One region of the Aliiglaciecola sp. LCG003 genome, then DNA from elsewhere that is predicted to be linked to it. Evidence: riboswitches for the same ligand, from Rfam matches in the RefSeq annotation. Region 1 holds a riboswitch; the other holds the start of a gene.
What was found. Region 1 has a riboswitch for cobalamin ahead of QR722_RS16995 (ABC transporter ATP-binding protein). Riboswitches for the same ligand answer to the same signal wherever they lie in the genome.
Positions count from the first base shown of each region.

Region 2: linked by a shared signal. The riboswitch ahead of QR722_RS15845 (TonB-dependent receptor plug domain-containing protein) and the one ahead of QR722_RS16995 (ABC transporter ATP-binding protein) in region 1 are both predicted to bind cobalamin.

Region 1 is NZ_CP128185.1:3,910,522-3,918,097, reverse strand. Features, by position in the region: gene QR722_RS17030 (GNAT family N-acetyltransferase) at 1-135, shown strand, start outside; gene QR722_RS17025 (peptidylprolyl isomerase) at 144-743, opposite strand; gene QR722_RS17020 (methyltransferase) at 774-1,913, opposite strand; gene QR722_RS17015 (alpha-ketoglutarate-dependent dioxygenase AlkB family protein) at 1,944-2,573, shown strand; gene bolA (transcriptional regulator BolA) at 2,708-3,031, shown strand; gene QR722_RS17005 (cobalamin-binding protein) at 3,107-3,988, opposite strand; gene QR722_RS17000 (FecCD family ABC transporter permease) at 4,026-5,051, opposite strand; gene QR722_RS16995 (ABC transporter ATP-binding protein) at 5,044-5,829, opposite strand; gene QR722_RS16990 (hypothetical protein) at 5,867-6,019, shown strand; cobalamin riboswitch at 5,990-6,150, opposite strand; gene QR722_RS16985 (TRAP transporter small permease subunit) at 6,396-6,929, shown strand; gene QR722_RS16980 (TRAP transporter large permease) at 6,929-7,576, shown strand, end outside.
Region 2 is NZ_CP128185.1:3,641,622-3,649,197, forward strand. Features, by position in the region: gene ccoG (cytochrome c oxidase accessory protein CcoG) at 1-1,319, shown strand, start outside; gene QR722_RS15840 (serine/threonine protein kinase) at 1,316-2,299, shown strand; cobalamin riboswitch at 2,344-2,567, shown strand; gene QR722_RS15845 (TonB-dependent receptor plug domain-containing protein) at 2,629-4,494, shown strand; gene QR722_RS15850 (type 2 periplasmic-binding domain-containing protein) at 4,902-5,324, shown strand; gene QR722_RS15855 (type 2 periplasmic-binding domain-containing protein) at 5,536-5,964, shown strand; gene QR722_RS15860 (porin) at 5,980-7,128, shown strand; gene QR722_RS15865 (thiol:disulfide interchange protein DsbA/DsbL) at 7,324-7,576, shown strand, end outside.

The DNA.
Region 1 (7,576 bases):
CTGCCTTATGTATATGCTATGGTTTCTGCACATAATCCTAGCTCAATTTCCCTTTTGAAAAAGCTAGCGATGCAGCCACAAGGCGAGTTTAGTCATGATGGCAAAGAGTCACTGTTATTTCGCCTTGCGATTTGACATTTACACTACAGCGGTGGCAACAGAGTAGTTTTAATTAATAACACTGGCTCAATTGGAACATCGGCCCAGCCCACAATAGCATCGTATTGGGTGGGAACTTGCGAAATGGCATCCAGTACATCTGTGCCTTCTGTGACATAACCAAACACTGCGTACCCCCAGTCCTTGCCAGGATCTAAACTCTCATTGTCATTTAAATTAAAGTAAAATTGCCGATTGGCGGAATGTTCGTCATTGGAGCGCGCCATGGCAATGGTGTAAAGCTGGTTTTTGAGGCCATTACCAGACTCATTATAAATTTTAGGAAATTTGGATAGCTCTCTGAAATCTTTGTCATAGCCACCACCTTGCACCACAAAATCTGCAATCACTCTATGAAAAATGGTGCCTTCGAAGCTACGTTTGTCTACATAGCGCAAAAAATTATTAACTGTGAGAGGCGCACGGGTGCGGTCTAATTCAACCGTAATATCACCCATGGTTGTGTGCAACATCACCCGTGGATAATAGTTGTCTGGCTGGATGTGTGAGCCATCATCTTTATTTTTAGCCACAGTAATGGGACTGAGCAAAAACAAGATAAAGGCAAAAATGGTGTAACGCATAGTTAGCTCCCCTAAAGTGAAATTACAGGTTTATTTTATCGAGGATAAAATACTAAATTTTCTGTCGCTGGCAATCACTTGATAACCACCAAATAATTTTTTTAGCTTGTGTGGATATTCTAGGTGTCGATTACCAATGATCCTTAATTCGCCACCTCTTTTCAATTTTGATTTCGCATCTTCAAACATTTGAACAGCTATATGGTCGGTGACCGTATTTTGTTGATGGAAGGGAGGGTTGCACAACACTATGTCGGTTTCCCAATCTGAACTGACTTGTTCTAAGCAATTACTCACCACGAATCGGCATTGGGAAAGTTTATCTTTCAGGTTATGCTCAACATTATATTGTGCCGAAGCAATGGCCATGTGAGACTCATCCACAAAAGTGACTTTACAGTTGTCGAAATTTTTCAAAATGTACAAACCCAAAACACCGTTTCCGCAACCAAGATCTATTACATGCTTGTTGCTGCAATCCGGTAAGTGGTTGATCAATAAACGTGCTGCTATGTCCATCTGCTGTCGAGCAAAGACATTTGCGTGATTAGAAATCTCAAATAGTTTATCGTCTGTATGCCAAATTGTGGGATAGGGTGATTTGAGCATTTTTGCTGGCAACCTTGGTTGGCAAAACACCAGTCTGGATTTTTTCTTAGCCAACGAAGTAGTGGTTACGCCTAAATATTTTTCAAATAGAGTAAGGGTCGACTTTTGGATCGACTTAACCTTAGCGGCTGCTACAATTCGGGTATTGACTGAAATGATGGACTGTAACTGCGCCAATTGGTGCTCAAGTAACGCCAAGGTTTTGGGTATTTTTATGACGACCCAATCTGGTTGCACAGCTGGAATAGCAAGGCTATCTATAAATTGCACCGAAGTAGTTGGCAATTGATTCTCTTCGAGATTTAATTGGGCAGCCCGCTGGGCCACATAAGAATCGCTAATATGACAAATTTGCGCTGAGTTAAACCAAGATGTTAATGCCCCAAAATCGTCGTTCAAGATAAGCATCTGGGCTTGCTCTATGTCACCTTGATGCTCGTTGATATGCTCTATCAATAATTCATCCGCAGCATCCCACGCCTGCCAGCTTGGGTGGGTAAATCGTTTAGGAAAGCGGTATAATTGCAGGGACTTTCCCTGAAAATCAAAACATGTATTCATTTAAATAGGATTCAATTAAGTATTAAGTTTATGCAACAAGATTTATTTGCGATTCCAACTCACTCATTTGAGACGCTGCCGATGGAGGACGCATTCATTCGCTATTGGCCGAGTTTTATCGATTCAGCGCAAGCGTTAAGATTGTATCAGAAACTGCGAGATAGTTTGTCTTGGCAGCAAGATTTCATTCGAATGTACGGTAAACAGGTGAAAATTCCCCGTTTACAATCTTGGTACGGAGATGAAGACGCTCATTACCGCTACTCAGGCTTGTCCATGCAACCGCAACCTTGGACCGGAGAACTGCGGGATTTGCGCCTGCAGGTTGAACAGGCTTGCGATGCTCAATTTAACTCTGTATTGGCCAATTGGTATAGGGACGGGCAAGATAGTATGGGCTGGCATGCTGACGATGAAGCTGAATTGGGTAAGCATCCTTTGATAGCGTCCGTGACTTTAGGTCAAACACGGGACTTCGATTTTCGGCATAAACAGTCGGGCAAAAAAGTCAGAATACCCTTACTAAGCGGCAGTCTATTGGTGATGGGGGGCTGCACTCAAGAGTTCTGGCAGCATGGTATCAGCAAAGGCGCAGGAGCGCTTGATGGACGGATTAATTTGACCTTCCGCAAGATCTATTCTCAAGATACAACGTTATAACAGTCGGTGTTTTTCATTAGATAAATTATATCTAGTTGACTCAACTACTTAGTAAATTGACACAATAAATTCATGTTTAAACTGCCAATAACAAGCTAAATTTAAACTTAGACACACATTCACAGGGACAACATATGAACATTCAAAATAATATAGAGCAAAAATTGCTAGCGCATTTTGACCCAGCGCATTTAGAAGTGACGAATGAGAGTTTTATGCATAATGTACCTGCTGGCTCTGAAACGCATTTCAAGGTGGTGTTAGTCACGCCCAAGTTTAGTGGCGAGAGGTTAATCAACCGACATCGTTCGGTTAATGCAGTCTTAAAAGAAGAGTTGGCTGACCAAATACATGCATTGGCGCTACATACTTATACTGATGCTGAGTGGCAGAATTTATATGGTAATTCACCAAACTCACCGAATTGTTTAGGTGGTATGCGACAAGCAGTATCTTAATGATAACGGCCATAGCGCAGCAAATCGTTATGGCCCCGTTGTTGATATGTTTTAGCTAAATACAGGCCTGGTTCTTCAGGTTGATGGAAGGAAGTAATGCTGCCGCGCCTGATCTATTTCGTTACACAGACTGGCTACCTCATCTAATACACGTAGCGTCATGCGATAGACCTTGTCTGCATTGGGGTGAAAGATAAAGTTATTTTCTACCGCAGGCACAAAGCTATATTTTTGCCAATCGAGATCGTGGAATATCAGGTTCTGCGGCGAGCGGGGCTGTATAATAACTTGTGGTTTTAAGGTTAGCACTTGTTCTAGTGATACTGACGGATAGTCTTCATCAATGTTGCTGAAAATATTGTTGGCAGCGCATATGTCTAGTTGTTGTTGTGGCCAAGCTTTCCCTGCAATTGTTTGCAGCGGGTTTGACCATATTTCATAGAACACAGTTACCTCAGGTCTATGTTGATACCTTTGTGTTAACCTTTGCAGTCTAAATTTATACTCTTGAGCTAAAAAATTGGCCGCTTCCTCTCTGCCGGTCAACTCACCCAGCCAAACCAGCTCTTTAGCGACGTCGGCCAACTGGATTGGATTTGAGTAAACTACTTTTAAACCATATTGCTGCAGCCGGTCTAGGTCAGCTAATGGATTGCCACTTTTCCAAGCAATGATTACATCCGGTTGGAGTTGTACAATCTTTTCTATCTGTAATCGACTGTGATCTCCCACCTGAAGTAGCGATTTGGCATCAACGGGATAATCCGCATAGGAGCTGGTGGCAATAATTTGTTTTTCGGCTCCAATATCAAACAGCAACTCAACTATATGTGGGGCTAAAGCTATGATCTTCAAATTCTGCTTTTGCAGTGAAGACTGACTTTCAACCTGACTGGCAAAGGATACACTAATTAATAGCCCTAAAAGGAGGGTAAAAACACTAACAAATATTTTCATAGCTAAAGATTATCCATTTCAGAGGATTGATTGCCGATTAATAGCGATTTTTGCGTAACCCCACCAGAAAGAAAATACTGCCAATTGCAGAGGTGATGATGCCAATAGGTATTTCTTGTCCCGCCAGCAGCATTCGGGCAGCAACATCTACCCATATAAGAAAACTGCCACCAATCAACACACAACCTAAAATCAAAGTTCGACTGGTTACACCAAGCCAACTTCGAACAATGTGCGGGATCATTAATCCCACAAAACCGATACCGCCACAGTAAGCCACGATACAAGCGGTTAATGCTGCGCAAATCATCAGTACCAGTGTCCTTAAACCATCTACTTTGACACCTAAGGCTTTGGCACTTTCATCTCCAAGCAGCATTGCATCCATATGACGACCATATAGCCACAATATTCCGACACTAACCATTACTACTGGCAGCATCACCCAAACAAACCACATTTCAGATCTGGCTAGACTGCCTAGTAACCAAAAAATCACTTTATTTGCCGCGAAAGGCTCTGCCAAATATAGCAATAAATGACTTACCGAACTGAGCATAAAAGATACAGCGACTCCAGCCAATAACAGCAGCTCAGTGCGGTTTCCAAACAGTCTACTGGCAAGCATTTGCACAATCAGCACAGCAAAAATCGCCCCTAAAAATGCCGCAAGAGGCAATGCAATGGAAAAAGGTAACAACGCTAACCAAGACAAAATAGGCATGTTGGCAACCGTTGAATGGCTGGTAATCAGCGTCGCTATACTCGCACCTAAGCCTGCGCCCGACACGACACCAAATAAATAGGGGTCGGCTAAACCGTTTCTATAAACGTTCTGCAGGGTTGCCCCGGCCACAGCTAATCCGGCTCCCACAAGAAAGCCGACCAAGATCCGAGGCACGCGAATTTGCCAAAATATGACCTCGTTGATAGGTAGTCGGCACTGATGAACAACACACTGGTAGATTTCGGCGGTGGAGATGTCTGCCGCACCAAACAACAAGCCACTTACTAGACTGGCAATCGAGACAATCACCAGCGCGCCCCATCTCAGCTTATTCATTTGCTGTCCTTTGTGGATAAAACTCGACACGCAGATGCTCATTGCTGTCATGTTTGAATACATGGCAAGGCGTTCTAAATACTCGTTGCAAGCGTTTTTCACACAACACAGCATGCGGATTGCCCTGTGCAACCATGGCTCCATCATCTAACAGGCACAAGTGATCGCAGTAGGCTGCCGCCAAATTAAGATCATGCAAGCTCATTACTACAGTGAGGTTGAATTTTTTTGCAAGCTGGCGCAACAGCTCGAGTATTTGATGCTGATAAAAAACGTCAAGATGGTTAATCGGTTCATCTAATATTATCAGTGATGCACGTTGTACAATGGCTCTTGCGATAAGAGCCCTCTGCTGTTCCCCCCCAGAAAGAGTATTAAACACTTGGTGACGTTTATCGAGAAGTCCGACTTGTGTAATTGCCTGTGTAATAGCAGCGTGTTGGAAGCTTTTTACTTTGCCGAACATGCTTTGATGAGGAAGTAAGCCCATACTAACTATGTGTTCGACGTTTAATGAAAAAACCGGATTGTTAAACTGATTTACCACCGCTATTTGTTTGGCTCGGTCAATTAGCTGATAGCTTTCAACCGGTTTATTTTGCCAATAAATCATTTTTTCGCTGGCTATTTGTCCAGACAAGATTTTTAGTAGAGTGGTTTTACCCGCACCATTGGGACCTAGCACTCCCAATATTTGACCCGGCACAACGTGGAAATTGATCCCGTTGAGAATGGTCTTGTTATTTGTCTGATAATTGACATTACGTGCTTCAAGCATGGCGAACTTTGGCTACTCTTTTTCAAGGGGCAATATATTGAACATCACATTGCCTGCAGAATTTTTCTTAGAACGGGAATTGGCAACCGTATACTTGAAACTAGAGCAAGGCGGTATCGGCATATCGTGTATTCCCGCACGACAAGTTTATAAGGTGAAACCAAAGAGCTGGTTATCGGCTGGTATCTGACTCTGTCACGTCAGCTTTACTGAGGTGAACAATTACAGTTGCGGGCACAGTTCTGGAATTTCACCAGATTCCCATTTACTTCCTGCAGCTTACTAAATGAGCCACAGAAAACCGACGGTCTCACCGGCAATATAGCAAGCTTTATGGAGCCGGACTAATTAATTTTGGAACATTAGTGCTTATTGAACCTGATGATTGGAGGAGTTTGCATAGCGGGTTAGCAGCAGACATTTGATTGCCAATATCTAATTGACCCGCAGAATCACAGACCAAAACAAGTGGACTTGATTAGAATCGCTAGCCAATCACTAGCGTTCTTTGTTAAAAAAACGTTTAATACGGGTTAAATTAGAAAAATAACAAAAACAGGATGGGAATGGCTGTTACTCAATCTATCGTTCACTTTATCAATAGGTTAAATGATAGCCTGTGCAGACTAGTTAGCTGGTTAACCCTAGTGATGGTAATCGTTACCCTACTCATAGTGGTGCTGCGCTATGGATTTGATATTGGCTGGATTGCGATGCAAGAGTCTGTCATGTACATGCATGCAATGGTATTCCTGTTAGGCTGCGCACATACCCTGAGGGTGAATGAACATGTGCGAGTAGATATTTTTTATCGTGGTTTTTCTGCCCAAAAACAAGCAAAAGTAGATGTGTTCGGTACCTTATTATTTTTGCTGCCGGTGAATATTTTTGTTCTTTTGATTAGCTATAATTATGTCAGTATGTCTTGGACACTGCTTGAATCATCTCAGGAAGCAGGAGGATTGCCTCTGGTATTCTTACTGAAATCATTGATGCTGATTTTCGCCTTGCTGATGTTATTGCAGGGGATCGCCGAGTTACTGATGAATATCGCGAAAGTAAAAGATGCTTCAGCATCTAGTTCAGGCGGAGACTATTAATGGAATATCTCTCGCTGGTGATGTTCGCCGTAGTCTGTATCACCCTGTTATATGGTTATCCGGTAGCTTATACGTTAGCCGGTACTTCACTTATCTTTGCCGGTGCTGGTGCCGTTTTTGGGGTATTTGACACCTCTTATCTACAAGCCGTACCCAGTCGTCTGTACGGTATCATGACCAATCAAACATTACTGGCCGTGCCTTTATTTGTTTTTATGGGGGTGATGTTAGAAAAATCTAAAGTCGCGGAAAACTTGTTATTGGCAATGGGGCAGGTATTTGGCAAATTGCAATCTGGCTTGGCGGTGTCCGTGGTCTTGGTCGGAATGTTGTTGGCAGCGAGTACCGGAATTGTCGGCGCCACTGTGGTCACCATGGGATTATTATCCCTGCCTACCATGCTAAAACAGGGTTATTCTCCCTCATTTGCCAGTGGCGCAATATGCGCAACCGGCACCTTAGGACAAATCATCCCACCTTCAATTGCATTAGTATTACTCGGTGATGTGCTATCGAGTGCATTTCAACAAGCGCAATTGAACATGGGAATTTTTTCGCCTGAGTCGGTGTCAGTTGGCGATCTGTTTGTGGGAGCGTTGGTGCCAGGGCTGATACTGGTGACCCTGTATTTAATCTATGTAATTATT
Region 2 (7,576 bases), 270 kb from region 1:
TTGAAGGAACCCTCGAAACGTTCAGGCGATTCTTTGGATTGATTTTTTTAGGCACCTTCGCCATTTTACCCTGGCTTCAATATAACGGTAATCAAGCCATATTATTGGATATCGGAGCGCAACGATTCAATATTTTCGGCTTAACTTTGTGGCCACAAGACCTTACCTTATTGGCTTGGATTTTGATCATCAGTGCGTTTGCGTTATTTTTCATCACAACCTTCGCTGGACGCGTATGGTGTGGGTTCATGTGTCCGCAAACTACATGGACCTTTATTTATATCTGGTTTGAAGAAAAGATTGAAGGCGCAAGAAACAAGCGTATCAAGCTTGATCAGCGCAAAATGGATTTTGATAAATTTTGGCGTAAAACCCTCAAACACAGTTCTTGGATTCTGGTTGCCTTGCTTACTGCGTTATCTTTTGTCGGATATTTTACGCCCATAGATCAATTATTCATTGATTTTTTCAGCTTCAATGCGGGATTTTGGTCCGGCTTATCAGTGATATTCTTTACCCTTTGCACTTATGGAAATGCGGGATGGATGCGCGAGATTATGTGTACCCACATTTGTCCATATGCTCGATTCCAGTCAGCGATGTTCGACAAAGACACTTACACTGTCGCCTACGATGCTTCTAGAGGTGAAAAAAGAGGACCTCGTTCCAGAAAAACGTCTCATGAAGCCATCCAGCAACAAGGATTGGGAGATTGCATAGATTGCAACCTTTGTGTGCAAGTTTGTCCAACCGGTATAGATATTCGCAATGGACTGCAATATGAGTGTATCAACTGTGGAGCCTGTGTAGATGCCTGTAACGGCGTGATGGATAAGATGAATTATCCGAAAGGTTTAATTAGCTTTACCTCCGAGCACGAGCTTGCGGGAGGGACAACTAAGATAGTGCGCCCGAAACTAGTAGGTTATGCGGTTGTACTCGTGATCATGGTGTCGCTATTAGTATATGAAATCATGAGCAGAGTGCCACTAGAAGTCGATATTATTCGAGATCGTAACTCATTGTATAGAGAAACCAACGATGGTCTTATTGAAAACGTATACTCACTTAAAGTACTCAACAAATCGCAAACAGAACGTGTCTACCAAATAGAAGTACTGGGACTAAAGGGGCATAGGTATATGGGCAACAATCAAGTAAAAGTGCAAGGAGGCGAAGTGCTTAACTTAGCTGTTAGCGTCGCGATAGACCCCTATGCACTAAAAGAAACAGTGACAGAATTCAGGTTTAAAGTCTTTTCCATTGACGGCGATGAACCTGTAGAAGTCAGTGAGCCAAGTAAGTTTATTTATCAATGAGTATCACTGACGACGCTAAATTTAATTTTGAACAGTTGGGCCCTGACCTGATCCTTGATGCCATTGAATCAAAGGGAATTTTGGTTGAATCCGGTCTTCTAGCCCTCAACAGCTATGAAAATAGGGTTTACCAATTTATTGCACAGGACAATAAGCGCTATGTGACCAAGTTCTATCGGCCACAGCGCTGGTCCACAGAGCAGATTCAAGAAGAGCATGATTTCTCCCAAGAGCTACATGACCACGAAATTCCAGTCGTCGCGCCTATACGAATTGAGCAACAATCCCTTCATCAGTATCAAGGTTACCAGTTTGCGATATTTCCTTCTGTGGGTGGGCGTCAATTCGAAGTCGACAACCTAGACCAAGTAGAATGGATGGGGCGCTTCATTGGCCGTATTCACCAGGTTGGTCAAGGTAAGCCTTTTACTTATCGCCCTTCATTTTCAATCCAAGAGCATTTAATTGATGCCACAGAGACGTTGCACAACACCCAATTGATACCACAGAGTTTGCACACTGCTTTCTTCACAATATTGGAACAAGTGGTAAGTTTGACTAGCCAACTCTATAAGCCAGAGAAAATGATTCGCTTGCATGGAGATTGCCACCCCGGCAACATTTTATGGCGTGATGGCCCGACCTTTGTCGACTTAGACGATTGTAGAATGGGACCTGCCATTCAAGATCTGTGGATGATGTTATCTGGTGACCAAAACCAACAGCGCATTCAACTCGATACATTAATTGAAGCCTATGACGAATTCTATCACTTCGACACCCGTCAACTTGGCCAAATAGAACCTCTGCGTGCGATGCGGATGGTCCACTATATGGCTTGGCTGTCCCGCAGATGGCAAGATCCTGCATTCCCTCAAGCATTCCCTTGGTTTGCGGAAGCTAAATATTGGGAACAACAAATCCTTGCTCTCAAAGAGCAGTATTCCGCTTTGCAGGAGCCGAGTATTACGCTTTTTTAATTCCATTAAACATAGTTCTTTATTCTTTTTATATCATCAAGCTATAATAAAACGAGACCAAGGTGCTGCCTCCTTTTATAGGGGCAGTTAAACGGGAAGACAGTGAGATGAAAATTAATTTACATCAAAGCTGACGCTGCCCCCGCAACGGTAAACAAGTCAAACATTAACCATATACCACTGTTTTTTTTTAACGGGAAGGTGTTAATGCCGTCATATTACTATGACACTTGTGAGCCCGGATACCGGCCTTGGACGTCGAATGATCCCTACAGCAGTGGATCCCCATTTACCTGTACTCGGGCGGAGTACAAACCAAGGTTAACAATATGCAAAAAACTCCTATAGCTATAGCACTAAGTACATTATCGATTCTTGTTTCTAGCAACGCACTATCTCGTGATTTAAGTTCTGCACCGGATGAAAGCATTGAAAAGATGTCAGTGGTATCTAGTCGTTTCGCACAACCTGAATATCGCCTTGCCACCAGCATAACAGTGTTGGATGAAATCGATTTACGCAGTCAAAGTACCCTCAGCGTCGCAGACATTTTACGCAACACCCCCAGTATTAATGTTTCTAACGCTGGCGGGCTAGGTAAAACAACCACTTTGAGGATCCGTGGCGAAGAAAGTTTTAGAACCAAATTGTATATCGATGGTGTGGAGCTAACGGACCCTTCAGCACCGCAGGTTTCGCCAATTTTCGATGATGTATTGGCACAACAACTGTCTCGGATCGAAATATTGCGCGGGGCGCAAGGTTTAGCTTATGGCGCCGATGCTGGCGGAATTGTTACCATGTATACCAAAGAGCCTGCGAATGGTCTTTCAGCCAACGCGACGTTTAGCGGGTCTCGTTACAATACCAAAGGACTTTCTGCAAACCTCTCCCTTGGTAATGAGCAAGGCGGTGTATTGCTAGCGGTATCGAATTTATCCAGTTCAGGCTTCAACGCTCAAACCACAGATCTATCCGGCGAGAAAGATAGCTACGACAACGATACAACTTATATCAAGGGCCACTATAACATTGCTGAAAACTGGCAGGCTAAAATGGTTATCCGCCAAGTCGATGCAAAAAATGAATATGATGGATGTTTTGACAACACCACCTTTGCAGCGAGTAACGACTGCCTGACAGACTCAGAACAAACCACTATGCGGGGCTCGTTGGCGTACAAAGATGAAAAGAGTAGTCATGAAGTCGCTTTTAACACCACTGATATTGAAAGACGCTTCATCAACAATGGCGAATTTGGTTTTATCAATAGCGGTTCAGTTAATAAATTCGAGTATATTGGAAGTTACGCTTGGCAAAGCCAGCGCTTTGTATTTGGCGCAGAAAATAAACAAGAAAACTTAGACGGTGAAAACTTATCCCGTCATCAAAAGAGTATTTTTGCCGAATGGCTAGGTGAGTTTGACCAAAGTACTTTTTTCAATCTTGGCATTCGCCACGACGACAATGACACCTTTGGCGGTTTTGATAGTGTACGAATTGGCGCTGTTAAACATGTTGAATTGGGTAGTTTAGATTTAAAATTAAAGACCAGCTATGGTGCAGGCTTTAGAGCACCGAGTCTGTATGAGCAAAATTACAATGATGGCCCTTTCGCTTATGGGGATGCTGCAGGCTTGCAACTCGAAGAAGAGAATAGCAAAGGTTTAGACGTGGGTTTTGAACTAACCACTCCCCAAGGCAATATGATAGAAGTTGTTTACTTTGACCAACAGGTTGAGAATGAAATAATTTTTGATTCAATTGGCTTCCAAGGCTATTTACAAGTTGCAGGCCAAAGCAAATCCCGCGGTGTTGAAGCCAACTTTGAATATAATTTCCACAACGGTCTGACGTTTTCAAGTAACTATACCCACAATAATGCAACCGATAGTAGGGGCGAATTACGCCTAAGACGTCCTCGCAATAAAGTTAATCTGGGGCTCAAAAAAGCTTTGCTTAACGATACGCTATTTGTTGAGCTAACTCATCGAAGCGTCAGCGGTGCTGAAGATATAGGTGGACAGGCGTTGGAAAGTTATAGTGTGACTAACCTGTCGGCATATTGGCATTTATCAGAAAACGTTTCATTTAAAGCAAGTCTAACGAATCTGCTCGATAATGAGTATCAAGAGGTGCTCAATTACAACTCCGCTGGTAGAGCATTATCTGTTTCCACCACGATCAGCCTTTAAAGCCTGCAAAGTACCTATGTGCACAGTGCTCATGGGTGCTACTTGATATATATATATTTACATGCCTTTCAGGACAAAATAAAAACTAGAATATTTTTTATATTCGGCTAGATTTGTTTTTGTGGGCATTTTTAAAACCTTGTATTGATGGATTGGACCGCAGTACTAGAGGAAATGCCTAGTTATATTGAGATTTAAAGCTTAAAATAGGTTTGCCAATCTGTAGTCCAACATCAATCTACTAATTTATTCAATGGTTCGGTTGCATACGGGAAGTATGGTATGAAATTTAATACTATTATCGAAATACTCATACCTCGACTAGCTTGGAAATAAGCAAGGGAATCTGTATGGTTCGTCCCGCTTCCAACCTGATTTGCTTTTTACACTAGTTTTATGAGGGACTTATGATTCGCAATTGCTTTCTAAATATATCAACTGCAGTATTATTATTAACTGCCGCTGCTAGTGTTTGTGCAGAAGTGGTTGTCATAGTTCATCCAAGTAATGAAAACGCGTTAGACACTAAAGCAGTACAAAGAATATTCTTGGGCAAAGAAAAGAAATTTAGTAACGGAACTGCTGTCTATCCAATCAACCAAACAGAAGGCGCCATTCGCAGTGATTTTGACTCAAGTGTCCTCGGCCGCAGTTCGACTCAGGTTGCCGCTTACTGGTCAAAATTAGTTTTTACCGGTAAAGGGATCCCACCTAAAGAAGTATCAAGCGATGCTGATGTGGTGGCTGCCGTATCAGCCGACCCAGCATCTATCGGCTACGTCGACAGCGCAGCTGTTACTGGCGACGTGAAATCAGTATCTTTCAATTAAATTGCGCAAATACTTCTGGCATTCAGATCGTTTTTAGGCATGTAAAGCGACAGAGGTATTCAAACAATATAATCAATAAGAACAACATGAGAGGGTCAATTGACCTAGCTAAGTTGTCCTTTGAAAACACTATTTACTGCATAGGTGTCACTAATAACGCAATAACCAACCCGTAAATTACGCACTATCTATTTATTTGAGGAAATACCATATGTTGAAATCTTCTATCAAACGAACCGCTCTGGCGGGGGTGCTCACCACCCTATTCTCCAGCTTGTCTTTTGCTGCCGCTGTGGTAGTTGTGCATCCAGATAATAATGCCGCATTAAGCGTCAAAGATGTGCAACGAATTTTTTTAGGCAAAGAAAAGAAGTTTTCTGATGGCAAAGAAACCTTACCCATTAATCAGGCCGAAAGCTCAGCCATTCGCGCTGAATTTGATTCTGAATTATTGGGCAGAAGCTCTACTCAGGTAGCTGCGTATTGGTCAAAGTTAGTATTTACCGGTAAAGGTATTCCGCCGAAAGAAGTTAATGACGATGCCGCCGTTTTGGACATTATAATGAACAACAAAAATGCTATTGGATATATCGATGAAAGCGCTGTAACAAACGGTGTCAAAGTCGTTCCGTTGAACTAATTCTGGAGAATTATTGTGAAAAGAATTTTAACACTTACGACACTAGCCTGCGCCTTAACATTTTCAGCCAGTGCTGAAGTTCGCATCAATGGTTTTGCTAACATGGTTGGCGGTATAACGAGCAGTGAAGATAGCTTATATGGTTATGATGACAGCTTTTCCTTCAGTGAAGAAAGCTTATTTGCTATTCAAGTTAGCGGAGACATCAATGACAAAATGACCGCTACCGGTCAGCTTGTAGCTAAAGGCGTTAATAATTACAAAGCAGAATTCGAATGGGCCTACATCAGCTATCAAGCTACTGAGAATTTAAGTATCTCTGCGGGCCGCTTGAGATTACCTTTATTTAGATATTCAGCCTCTAAAGATGTGGGTTACTCCTATCATTGGGTTACCGCACCACGCGCAGTCTATGATGTATCCTTCAACAATATTGAAGGTCTACGTTTTGACTACAGTACCTACTCGGGTGACTGGGAATACAATTTTCAGCTATCCACTGGCACGATTAACAGCGACATTACTGTACCCGATGGCACTGGTGGGGAGGAAGATGAAAAACTTGAAGCCAAAAACATCGTAGTGGTTACTGCTGAAGCGGGCTATGAGTGGTTTAAAATCCGCGCAGTAGCCGGGCGCGGTAGTACAACCTTTAATCTTAGTGTTCTTGAACCAACCTTTACTCAATTGGCCGCATTTTCGCCTTCAATTGTAGATTCATTACGTTTACAAGACGATACCGCTCAATTTTTGGGGCTGGGTGTGGAAATTGACCAATTTGATTGGTTTATCAGTGCTGAAATCACCGAAGTGAATATCAAAGATTCATTCTTACCAAAAGATACTGCATACTACGTAACTGCTGGGATCCGCACCGGAAAATTTACCCCTTCAATCACTTACGAAAGCTTAGATGGCCGTGGTGAAATACGTTTCCTTGACCAAGTAGCGGCTTTACCTGCTGAATTGCAACCAACCTTTACTGCAGCGGTTACCGGTGTTCAGCAAAACTTTTTTGATGAATACAGTGTTATTACCCTAGGCCTTAGATATGACATGGACACTAACGTGGCCTTAAAAGCTGACATCAGCAAATATAGTGATGATGTCGATGATACAGCCGATGCCACATTAATGCGTGTTGCGGTTAACTACGTCTTCTAGTAATAAACAATTTGCTTTAAGCACAAGCTATTGGCTCTTTAGCCCACAAAGATGCATAAACTTTGTGGGCTTTTTTATTGATGCTCATTTTATACCGTCATTTATCTTCAATTTAGATTCATCTAGCAGATTTACTATACCTATTCGATTAATAGCTATGTTAACCTTTGAAAAATTTTTTGGGGATTATCCAGTATGAAAAAACGTTATGCATTTTTATCACTATTTCTGATCATGACTTTACAAGCGTGCGCCGAAGAGAAACCAGTAGAAGCAGAAACCGCTAAAGTCGAGAACGCTGTAGTAGTTAGCGATGCAAATCAATGGGTTGAAGGAGAGCACTACAAGGTGCTTAATGAAGAAGTAGCTGAGACTTCTGATGTTACTGAGTTCTTCTCTTTTTGGTGCCCGCATTGCTTTAATTTCGAACCTATAGCTGAAAAAATTA